2 linked regions of the Halorhodospira halophila genome follow. The protein of the gene in region 1 binds, or shares a complex with, the protein of each later gene. Links are inferred from orthologs where the notes say so. Each region holds a gene or a part of one and is shown on either strand. Other genes may lie near its edges.

Region 1 (5,689 bases):
CAGCTCGAGGCCAGCGGCCCGAAGCTGGGCCCGGAACGGCTCCTCATAAGTCACGCGCCCGAAATCGATGCTGGTCAGGCGCCTGAGCATGGGCTTGAGGCGCTCGAGCCACGGAGCACGCCGCCGCTGGATGGTCTGGGTGAACACCAGGCGTCCTCCCGGACGCAGGAGCTTGCAGCCGTGGCGCAGGGCCCGCTCCGGCTCCGGCAGGAGCATGAAGCTGGCCGAGAAGTAGACCGCGTCGTAGGGCCCGCCATGATGGTCGTAGACGGACTCGTGGCGAAGCGTGACCCGATCGGCCACCGCGGAGGCGGCAACCCGGCGGCGGGCCCGCTCGATGTAGTCGCCGTCGATATCGACCCCGGTCACCCGCAGATCCCGCTCGCGCAACTGCCCGGCGTTGGCCAGCAAGGCGCCTGCCGTCCCGACGCCGACATCCAACACATGCGCCCCCGCCGGCAGCTGCTCAAGCACCGCCGCGTACCAGCGGGCGGTAAGCCGGAGGATCAAGGCGTCGTAAACGGCACTGCGGATGCCTCGCATGGGGGGCCTCACGGGTGGCGGCTGACTGCTGCGGGCCGGCGAGCGCCCGTACCGGACCGCCGCGCCGACCGCCCGGGATCCTACCAGATCCGCCACTCGCCCTGATCCGTCCGCACCAGTTCCAGCTCGTCCTTGTGCTCCATGGTGCTGCCCGGCTCCACCTGGCCGGCCTGGCGCAGGGCGAACCCCCACAGCGAGAGGACCATCTCCAGGCTGTCCAGCGGCGTATCGGTACTGAAGGCCCGGTCGCCGAAGGCCCCGGGATCGCGCAACAACTCGACACCATCCTCGGTGATGGCCACCTCCTTGCGCACGCGGATCAGGTAGGAGCCGTCGTCGCGCTCGTGGGTGGAGACCAGCTCGAAGTCCACCAACTCGAAGACCTTCACGTCGCCGAGGTAGAGCTCGGAGTCGTCCTCGAACAGCAGCTCGCGAACCTCCTGCTCGGTGGGGCCGGACTGGCCGCGCTCGCAACCGGCGGCCAGCAGCGCCAGGACCAGGATCAAAACGGACCAGCGAATGCACCGCTTCATGCTCATCTCCTCCAGAGGAACCCAAACCCGTACCGATGCGTGATCGCCCAGGATCGCACCGGCGACGCGCATCCGACAGCCGAGCCAAAGGCGCACGGCTCGCCGCCACCCCCTAGCGTAGTGGCATACTGGCCCGGCCCGCGGGACGGAACCCCGCCGGCCAACCCGAGCCGCCAGGAGCGAGGATGGAACACCTGCACCCCGAGGAGCTGATCCGGACCGGTTCGCGCATCGTGGAGCGGCTGCGCCAGCGTAGCGTCTGCGTCCCCATCCCGGAGCGCGCCATGGCGCGCACGGTCACCGGGGTCCGGGACCCCAGCCTACGCCACCTGGCCCTGCGCATCCGCCAAGGTGGGCGCATCGTGGTCAGCGGCGAGAAAAGGAAGGGGGTGTGGATCCCCTTCTCGGTGACCTTCATCGCCGTGGCGCCACCGCCGGGGACCGCCGGTCCCTGCGTAGAGCTGCACCTCGAGCGCACCACGCCCTTCTTCGCTGCCCCCTTCGTCCTGAAGGCGCTCGGCCGCATGCCCGAGATGGAGATCATCGGCACCCGGGCCCGCGTGCACATCCACCGGTGGCTCGATCAGCAGGAGTGGTCCGGCCCGCTGCCCACAGGCGTCTTCAACCGGGTCTGTGTCACGGAGGTACGCACGGACGCCGCGAAGCGCCAGCTGCTGGTCACCTTGTCCCTGACGGAATCCGGCCAGTAAGCGGGGCCTGCACCGCACGCCCGGCAACGCGGGCGAGAGAACCCGGGGCTATCAACTAAGACCGTTGTTGACGCTCGAAAGCGGGGTAGGCAGAGGCTGAGCGCCCGCGCTACGCGGACGCCCCAGCCTAGAGATCCCAAGAATCTTTACGAGTCTTGGCGCATGTCCTTCAAAACGGGATGTCGTCGTCGAAATCCGCCGGCGCCTCCTGCATGCCGCCGCCGCTACCGCCGCTGCCGCCGCCGGCATCCCCCGCTGGGGCCTGGGCCGGGCGCTGCTCGCCGCCGCCCATCGGGGCACCACCACCGCCGCTTCGGCTGTCGAGCATCTGCATCTCGTTGGCGACGATCTCCGTGGTGTAGCGGTCCTGGCCATTCTGATCCTGCCACTTGCGCGTCTGCAGGCGCCCCTCGATATAGACCTTGCTGCCCTTGCGCAGATACTCGCCGGCGATCTCGCCAAGCCGGTTGAACATGACCACGCGATGCCACTCGGTGCGCTCCTGCTGCTCACCGGTCTGACGGTCGCGCCAGGTATCCGAGGTTGCCAGGGCGAGATTGGCCACCGCGCTACCCGACGCGGTATATCGAACCTCGGGGTCCCTCCCCAGGTTGCCGATCAAGATGACCTTGTTGACACCTCTGCTGGCCATGGCCGTGCTCCTCCAAAAAAAATGCTTTACTGAACAGTGGGATCGAGAACCGCTGGGCGGTCGGGCGAGCAGGGTGCACACCCTCCCTGTGCGTCACCCCGCAGGTGGCCTCAATGTAAAGGTTTTGCCGGCGCGGCGAAACCGACCCCCTTGGCACCGGCAACCTGACAGGATGCCGGCGGCGCGATACCGTAGAGGGTTCGCCCGCTATCCCGCGTCGAGAGCAGCATGGACCATATCCGCATCCGCGGCGCCCGCACCCACAACCTCGATAACCTGGATATCGACATCCCGCGCAACCGCCTGGTGGTGATCACCGGGCCCTCGGGTTCCGGGAAGTCGTCGCTGGCCTTCGACACCCTGTACGCCGAAGGGCAACGGCGCTACGTCGAGTCCCTCTCGGCCTATGCGCGGCAGTTCCTGTCGATGATGGACAAGCCCGACGTGGACCACATCGAGGGTCTCTCCCCGGCGATCTCCGTGGAGCAGAAGTCGGCGTCCCACAACCCCCGTTCCACGGTGGGCACCGTCACCGAGATCCACGACTACCTGCGCCTGCTCTTCGCCCGCGCCGGCACCCCCTACTGCCCCGAGCACCAGGTGGCGCTGGAGGCGAGCAGCGTCTCGGAGATGGTCGATCGCATCCTCGCCGAGCCCGCGGGCACCAAGATGATGCTGCTCGCCCCGGCAGCCGACTGGCACCCGGACGAACAGCAGCGCACGCTGGAACAGCTGCGCAGCCAGGGCTACATCCGCGTGCGGATCGACGGCCGGGTCGTCGAGCTCGACCCGTTACCCCAGCTCGATGGGGACTGCAAGCACGACATCGAGGCGGTGATCGACCGCTTCCGCGTGCGCGACGACCTGGCCGGGCGGCTGGCCGACTCCATCGAGACGGCGCTTCGCATCGGCGAAGGCGTCGTACGGGCCGCCTGGATGGACGCGCCCGAGCGCGAGCCGCTGGCCTTCTCCGCGCAGCCGGCCTGCCCGCAGTGCGGCCACGCGGTGGAGCCGCTGGAGCCGCGCATGTTCTCGTTCAACAACCCGGAAGGCGCCTGCCCGACCTGCGACGGCCTGGGGACACAGCACTTCTTCGACCCGGAGCGGGTGGTCAGCCGCCCCCAGCTCACGCCCGCCGAAGGAGCGATCCGCGGGTGGGACCGGCGCAACCTCTACTACTTCGCCATCCTGGAGGGGCTGGCCGCGCACTACGGATTCAGCCTCGAGACCCCGTGGGCCGAACTGCCGGAGCCGACCCGGGACTGCATCCTCTACGGCTCGGGGGACGAGCCGATCACCTTCCGCTACCCCGGCCGCAACGGTCACACGGAGCGGGTCCACCCCTTCGAAGGTGTCATCCCCAACCTGGAGCGACGCTTCCGCGAGGCCGACTCCGCCACGGTGCGAGAAGAGCTGGGCCGCTTCATGGCGCAACGCACCTGCCCGGAGTGCCGCGGCGGACGGCTCAACAAGCGCGCCCGGAACGTGCGGGTGGAGGGCTACAACCTGCCAGAGATCGCGGCGCTGCCGATCCATGTTGCCCGCGAGCGTGCGCGGGCCCTGGAGCCGGAGGGCGCCCGCGGGGCCATCGCCCGGCCAATCCTCGAGGAGATCCGGCAGCGTCTCGGGTTCCTGGAGGATGTGGGGCTGGGCTACCTGACCCTCGACCGGGCGGCGGAAACGCTATCCGGCGGGGAGGCCCAGCGCATCCGCTTGGCCAGCCAGATCGGCGCCGGCCTGGTGGGAGTGCTCTACGTCCTCGACGAACCCTCCATCGGGCTCCACCCCCGTGACCACGGCAGGCTACTCGACACCCTGCGCCGGCTCCGCGATCTGGGCAACAGCGTCATCGTGGTCGAGCACGAGCAGGATGCCATGCGCGCCGCCGATCACATCATCGACATGGGGCCCGGAGCGGGCGTCCACGGTGGCACGGTCGTGGCCGCGGGCCCGCCACAGGCGGTCGCCGAGCACCCGGATTCGGTCACCGGTGCCTTCCTCAGCGGCCGGCGCAGCATCCCGCTGCCGCAGCGCCGGCGACCGCCGGAGGACGAACGCTGGGTGCGGATCACCGGCGCCCGCGGCCACAACCTGCAGGACGTGAGCGCCGAAATCCCCGTGGGCCTGCTGACCTGCGTAACCGGGGTGTCCGGTTCCGGCAAGTCGACGCTGATCAACGACACCCTCTACCGCAGCGCCGCCCGCGATCTCAACGGCGCCCAGACCAGCCCTGCGGAGCACGACGGCCTCCAAGGGCTTGAGCACTTCGAGAAGGTGGTGGATATCGACCAGAGCCCCATCGGCCGGACGCCGCGCTCCAATCCGGCGACCTACACCGGGGTCTTCGGCCCGGTGCGCGAGCTCTTCGCGGCCACGCCCGAGGCACGGGCCCGTGGCTACAAGCCGGGGCGCTTCTCGTTCAACGTCCAGGGCGGGCGCTGCGAGGCGTGCCAGGGTGAGGGCGTGGTGCGCGTCGAGATGCACCTGCTGCCGGATCTCTACGTAGCCTGCGATAGTTGCCACGGCACCCGCTTCAATCGCGAGACCCTGGAGATCCGCTACCGCGGCTACACCATCCACGAGGTCTTGGAGATGACCGTGGACCAGGCCCACGACTTCTTCGAGGCGGTCCCCGGCATCCGGCGCAAGCTTGAAACCCTGCGCGAGGTGGGCCTGGGCTACCTGCGCCTGGGGCAGAGCGCGACGACCCTCTCCGGCGGCGAGGCGCAGCGCGTGAAGCTGGCCCGGGAGCTCTCCCGGCGCGAGCACGGCCGCAACCTCTACATCCTCGACGAGCCGACCACCGGGCTGCACTTCGCCGACGTGGAGCAGCTGCTGGCGGTGCTCCAGCGCCTTTGCGACCACGGCAACACAGTGGTGGTGGTCGAGCACGATCTGGACATCATGCGCTGCGCGGACTGGATCATCGACCTCGGCCCGGAGGGGGGCGACGGCGGCGGGCAGGTCTTGGCGGCCGGCCCGCCGGAGACCGTCGCCACCGCAGAGGCATCCCACACCGCCGCCTACCTGGGCCCGCTGCTCGGCGGCTGAGCGGCCCGGCTCAGCGCCCCGGCGCCGGCGCCGGCTCCAGCCCTCCGCCGGGCAGCACCGTCCGGCGCAACCGCAGACTGTTGGTCACCACCAGCAGGCTCGAGAGGCTCATCGCCCCGGCGGCCATCATCGGCGAGAGGAGCACACCGAAGAACGGGTACAGCGCCCCCGCGGCCACCGGCATCAGGGTCACGTTGTAG
Region 2 (5,630 bases), on another replicon or contig:
GAACCGATGCAAGAGACGGAAAACGGCCAGCAGCCGCCCGCCGACACGCCCCCCGGCGTCGCCCCGTGGGCGGTCTACATCCTTCACCTGGGTAGTCTGTTCATCGGCCTGACGGCGGTCATCGGGGTGATCATCGCCTATATGCAGCGCCGTGACGCAGCGCCTTGGGTCCAGAGCCACTACCAATTCCAGATCAACACCTTCTGGATCGGTCTGCTGATCTTCGCAGTGGCCATCATCACCATGCCCCTTTACGGCCTCGGTTTCCTGCTCGGCGTGTTCCTGACCATCTGGCTGCTCGTACGCTGTATCTACGGCATGCGTCAGCTCAATGCGCGGGAGCCGATCCCCGACCCCGAGACCTGGCTGTTCGGCTGGAGCCGGAGCGGTTAGCGGCGTGTTGCTCGGCGATCTGCCCCTACCCCGACGCCCCGCCGAGCGGCGGGACTGGTCCGGGCTGCTCGGCGCGGCCCAGCCGCTAGCCATCGCGGAAGCCGCCCGGCAGCATGACGGACCAGTCATCGCAGTTACCGGAACGCCGCAGCAGGCCGCCGCCCTGCAAGAGGCGCTCGGTTTTTTCCTGGGAGACGACGCGTCCGTGCTCGGCTTTCCGGACTGGGAAACCCTGCCCTACGACGTCTTCTCCCCGCATCAGGACATCATCTCGGAGCGTCTGCTCGGGCTCTACCGCCTGCCGGGGATGGACCGCGGCGTTCTGGTGGTTCCGGTGGCAACCCTCATGCATCGCCTGCCGCCGCGCGGCTGGCTCGAGGGTCGATCGCTGATGCTGCGTCCCGGCGACCAGCTGGAGATCGAATCCATGCGCCGACGTCTGGAGGCCGCCGGCTACCGATGCGTCCCCGAGGTCGGCGAACACGGTGAATTCGCGGTCCGGGGCGCCCTACTCGATCTCTTCCCGATGGGAGGCGAAACGCCCTATCGCATCGACCTGTTCGACGACGAGGTCGAGAGCCTGCGCCGCTTCGATCCCGAGACCCAGCGCACCACCGAGAAGGTCGACGCCATCGAGCTACTGCCGGGCCGGGAGTTCCCCACCGACGAGGACGGGGTCACCCGCTTCAGACAGGCATTCCGGGCCGAGTTCGAGGGCGATCCGGGGCGCAGCTTCCTCTATCGCGCCGTCAGCGAGGGCCGCATCCCCGGGGGGATCGAGTACTACCTGCCGCTCTTCTTCGAGGAGACGGCCACGCTGTTCGACTACCTGCCGGAAGGGACCCTGTCTGTGCGTCTGGAGGGGGTCGACGAAGCGGCGGACAGCTTCTGGCGGCAGGTTCAGGACCGTTACGAGCAGCGCACTGGCGATATGGACCGTCCCCCACTGCCGCCCCGTCGAGTCTTCCTCGACGGGGACGAGCTACGCGCCGGCCTCAACCGCTGCCCCCAGGTGGCGCTGCACACCGAACCCGGGCGCGGCGCCGAGGCCGAAGTCAGCGCCCTGCCCGAGCTGGCCGCCCGGCCCCAGGCGGAAAGACCACTGGAACGGCTCGAGGACTTCCACGCCGGACACAACGGACGGGTCCTGTTCACTGCCGAGAGCGCCGGACGCCGCCAGGGGCTGCAGGAACGGCTGACCCGAGCCGGCATCGAGGCTGAGCCGGTGCGTGGCTGGCGCGAATTCCTCGACGGCGACGCGACGGCGGCGATCACCGTCGCCCCGCTGGAGAGCGGCGCGCGCATTGACGGGATGGCTATCATTCCGGAGAGCGCGCTCTACGGCGAGCGCGCCCGGCAAAGCCGGCGCCGGCGCTCCAGTGCCTCCACCGACCCCGCGGCGGTGATCCGCGACCTCTCCGACCTGCACGAGGGCGCCCCGGTGGTCCACGAGGACCACGGGGTCGGCCGCTATGTCGGCCTGCAGAGCCTCACCGTCGGGGACGTTACCACCGAATTCCTCACCCTCGAGTACGCGGGCGGCGACAAGCTCTACGTCCCGGTTTCCGCGCTGGATCGGATCTCGCGCTACACCGGGGCCGACGCCGATGAGGCCCCGCAGCACCGCCTGGGCAGCGATCAGTGGGATAAGGCGCGGCGCCGGGCGGCCAAGCGCGCCCGCGACGTGGCCGCCGAGTTGCTCGACCTCTACGCGCGGCGTCAGGCCCGGGCCGGCGATGCCTGTCTGTTCGACGACGAGGCCTATGAGGCCTTCGCCGCCGCCTTCCCCTTCGAAGAGACACCGGACCAACAAGCGGCCATCCAGGCGGTCCTTCAGGATCTGCGCTCGGATCAGCCCATGGACCGGGTGGTCTGCGGCGATGTCGGCTTCGGCAAGACCGAGGTGGCCATGCGGGCCGCCTTCGCCGGTGTGCAGGCCGGGCGCCAGGTGGCCATGCTGGTGCCGACGACCCTGCTGGCGCAGCAGCACTACCAGAACTTCGCCGACCGCTTCGCCGACTGGCCCGTGCGCATCGAGTCGCTGTCGCGCTTCACGGGCAAGAAGGGCAACGAGCAGGCCCTGGATCGGATCGCCAACGGACAAGCCGACATCGTCATCGGCACCCACAAGCTGCTCGGCAGCGAGATCCAGTTCAAGAACCTGGGGCTGGTGATCATCGACGAGGAGCAGCGCTTCGGCGTCCGGCAGAAGGAACGGCTCAAGCGCCTCCGCGCCGAGGTCGATGTCCTGACCCTGACCGCCACGCCCATCCCGCGCACCCTAAACATGTCCCTGGCGGGTATCCGGGACCTGTCGATCATCGCCACGCCGCCGGAGCGACGCCTGGCGGTGAAGACCTTTGTCCACGAATGGAACGACGGCCTCATCCGCGAGGCCTGCCAGCGGGAACTCCAGCGGGGCGGGCAGGCCTATTTCCTCTACAACGACGTCAAGACGATCGATCGCACCGCCAACCATCTGCGTGAGCTGATGCCGGAAGCGCGGATCGGTGTTGCCCACGGCCAGATGCGCGAGCGGGAACTCGAGCAGGTGATGCTCGACTTCTACCACCAACGCTTCGATATCCTGGTGTGTACCACGATCATCGAATCGGGGATCGATATCCCCACCGCCAATACGATCATTATCCATCGGGCCGATCGTTTTGGGCTCGCCCAGTTGCACCAGCTTCGCGGCCGCGTCGGGCGCTCCCACCACCGGGCCTACGCCTATCTGCTCGCGCCGCCGCCGAGCGCGATGACCGCCGACGCGCTCAAGCGTCTGGAGGCTATCTCTCAGCTCGAGGACCTCGGCGTCGGTTTCGCGCTTGCCTCCCACGACTTGGAGATCCGCGGCGCCGGTGAGCTGCTCGGCGATGAGCAGAGCGGACAGATCCAGGAGGTCGGGTTCACGCTGTACAGTCAGCTCCTCGAGCGGGCGGTCAAGGATCTCAAGGCCGGACGCGATCCGGCACCGGAGGCCGAGCTGGAGAGCGGTGTGGAGGTGGACCTGCGCCTTTCCGCCCTGCTCCCGGCCGACTACCTGCCGGATGTCCACACCCGCCTGGTGCAGTACAAGCGGATCAGCAGCGCCCGCAGCGACGCCGACCTCGAAGAGCTCCAGGTGGAGATGATCGACCGCTTCGGCCTGCTGCCCGATGCAGCACGCAACCTCTTCCGGACGGCCGCCCTCAAGCTTCGGGCCGAGGCGCTGGGCATTCGCAAGATCGAGGCCGGCCCCTCCGGCGGGACCATCCAGTTCGGCCCACAGCCCCAAATCGATCCGGCTCGCCTGGTTCAGATGGTTCAGCAGGAGCCCGACAAGTACCGCCTGGACGGGCAGCAGCGTCTCCACGTCCGTGCCGATCTCAGCGATGAGCAGACCCGCTTCGAAGTGATCGAGCGACTTCTGGAGAGGCTTCACGCCAGCGAGGAGGTGGCAGGATGAGAGGGGTGACTCCCGGCACGCGGAGACCGCGTCGCGGGCTTGCGGGCGTGGTACTGAGCGCGACGCTTCTGCTCACCGGGGGCGCGGGCGTGTCCGTGTCGGCACAGGCGGCCGAGGCGGATGAATGGTACGAGGTGGAGGTCATCGTCTTCCGGCAGTGGGAACAGGGCGGGCGCCACGCCGAGCGCTGGCCAACCCGCGCCGACCTCCCCCATTACCCGCTCTGGCAGATTCCGGCCGGATGTGGAAGCGACCAGGCGAGCCGGCGGGAACTCGGCATCGAGGACGACCCGGCCTCGGCCGAAATCGAGACCGACGATCTGGACGCCCAAGAGACCCGCCTACACTGCCTGCCCGCCGAGCGGCGGCGGTTAACCGCCCACTGGGGAGCCCTGACCCGATCCGACGCCTACCAGCCGCTGTACCACCTCGCCTGGCTGCAGCCGGGCGTCGGGCGGGACCGGGCCGTAGCGGTCCCTGTGCCCTACCACTGGACGCCGCCCACCGAGGCCGAGGCCCGGAACCAGGAACTCCGCGACCCACAGTATCAGCCCCCGGCCTTCGGGCTGATCCGCATCTATCGGGAGCGCTTCCTCCACGCCGCAGTCGATCTGCGTCTGCACTGGCGAGCGGTCGGGCGGGAGATCGATGAGGCCGAGCAGATTCGGGCCCCGCTCCACCGTATGCAAGAAAACCGCCGCATGCGCAGCGGCGAGCTCCATTACCTGGACCATCCAGCTCTGGGCGTACTCATCATCATCCACCCAGCCGACCAACCGCCCGACGGCTGACCGAAGGCGCCCCGTTCGGGGGCCGACCGGCGACGCGTTGCGCGTCGCCGGCTTCCGTCTGGGCCGGTCGTCTAGCTCAGCGCCGCGATGATCCTGCGCACCGCCTCCATGCCGTGGAGGAGGTGATCGCGGATCTCGTCCATGGACAGCTCCGCCCCGTCGCCCATGCCGGCGGCCCAATTGGCCACCACGGCGCAGTGGGCGTAGCGCAACTCGGCCTCGCGCGCCAACGCCGCCTCCGGCATGCCGGTCATCCCCACCAGATCGCAGCCGTCCCGGCGCATGCGGCGGATCTCCGCAGCCGTCTCCAGGCGCGGCCCCTGGGTGGCGCCGTAGGTGCCGCCATCGATCGCATCGACGCCGGCCTCGCGCGCGGCGCCGAGCAGCCACTCCCGCACAGTGCCGTCGTAGGGATAGGTGAAATCGATGTGGGTAACGTGATCCAGATCCTGGTGGTAAAAGGTGGCGATACGCGAGTGCGTGTAGTCGATGATCTGATCCGGGATCGCGACCCGGCGCGGCGCGTACTCCTCCCCCAGGCCACCGACCGCCGCGACGGCGATCACCCGGTCGACGCCGACGTGACGCAGGGCCCAGATGTTGGCGCGATAGTTGACCTGGTGCGGCGGGATATTGTGGCTGTGGCCGTGGCGCGCCAAGAAGGTGACATCGTGGCCACGGAATGTGCCGTGGATCAATGGCGCCGATGGCTCGCCGAACGGAGTCCGGACCACCTCGCGACGGGTGATTTCCAGCCCCTCGAGGGAGGTCAGCCCGGTCCCGCCGATAATGCCAACACTCATCAACGCTCCTCCGTATCCGGTTCCTGTTGCGACCTTGCGGCCTGCTCGGTGCGGGCATCGATGGCGTAGATGCCATCGGCGTTGCGCCCCAGCCCCCGGCAGTCCATCCCGGCGCCGAAGACGTAGCGGTCCTCCACTTCGAGCCCGACGTAGTCGGCGCACAGCCCCTCGAACTTGCGATCGTGGCGCTTATCG

What was found. Proteins that work in one complex are often made in the same cells at the same time.
Region 2: the proteins of uvrA (region 1) and mfd are in contact, whole or in part, in a crystal structure (PDB 4DFC), measured with the Escherichia coli proteins. The link is inferred for Halorhodospira halophila from one-to-one orthologs.

What each region holds. Positions count from the first base shown.
Region 1 is NZ_NHSN01000029.1:5,451-11,139, forward strand. What follows is about bases 2,308-5,689. They hold uvrA (excinuclease ABC subunit UvrA), read left to right. Parts: upstream 2,308-2,666; coding sequence 2,667-5,489; downstream 5,490-5,689. Other genes in these bases: ssb (single-stranded DNA-binding protein), read right to left, coding at 2,308-2,438; CCR79_RS11620 (heavy metal translocating P-type ATPase), read right to left, coding at 5,500-5,689. Also shown: CCR79_RS11595 (methyltransferase), read right to left, coding at 1-534; CCR79_RS11600 (hypothetical protein), read right to left, coding at 624-1,076; CCR79_RS11605 (hypothetical protein), read left to right, coding at 1,262-1,786; more of ssb, read right to left, coding at 1,956-2,307. UniProt on the Escherichia coli protein: The UvrABC repair system catalyzes the recognition and processing of DNA lesions. UvrA is an ATPase and a DNA-binding protein. A damage recognition complex composed of 2 UvrA and 2 UvrB subunits scans DNA for abnormalities.
Region 2 is NZ_NHSN01000001.1:32,647-38,276, reverse strand. Bases 1-4,041 are described here. They hold mfd (transcription-repair coupling factor), read left to right. Parts: upstream 1-397; coding sequence 398-3,841; downstream 3,842-4,041. Other genes in these bases: CCR79_RS00150 (CsiV family protein), read left to right, coding at 3,931-4,041; CCR79_RS00160 (DUF4870 family protein), read left to right, coding at 7-393. Outside these bases: more of CCR79_RS00150, read left to right, coding at 4,042-4,632; CCR79_RS00145 (S-methyl-5'-thioinosine phosphorylase), read right to left, coding at 4,704-5,435; CCR79_RS00140 (hypoxanthine-guanine phosphoribosyltransferase), read right to left, coding at 5,435-5,630. UniProt on the Escherichia coli protein: Couples transcription and DNA repair by recognizing RNA polymerase (RNAP) stalled at DNA lesions. Mediates ATP-dependent release of RNAP and its truncated transcript from the DNA, and recruitment of nucleotide excision repair machinery to the damaged site.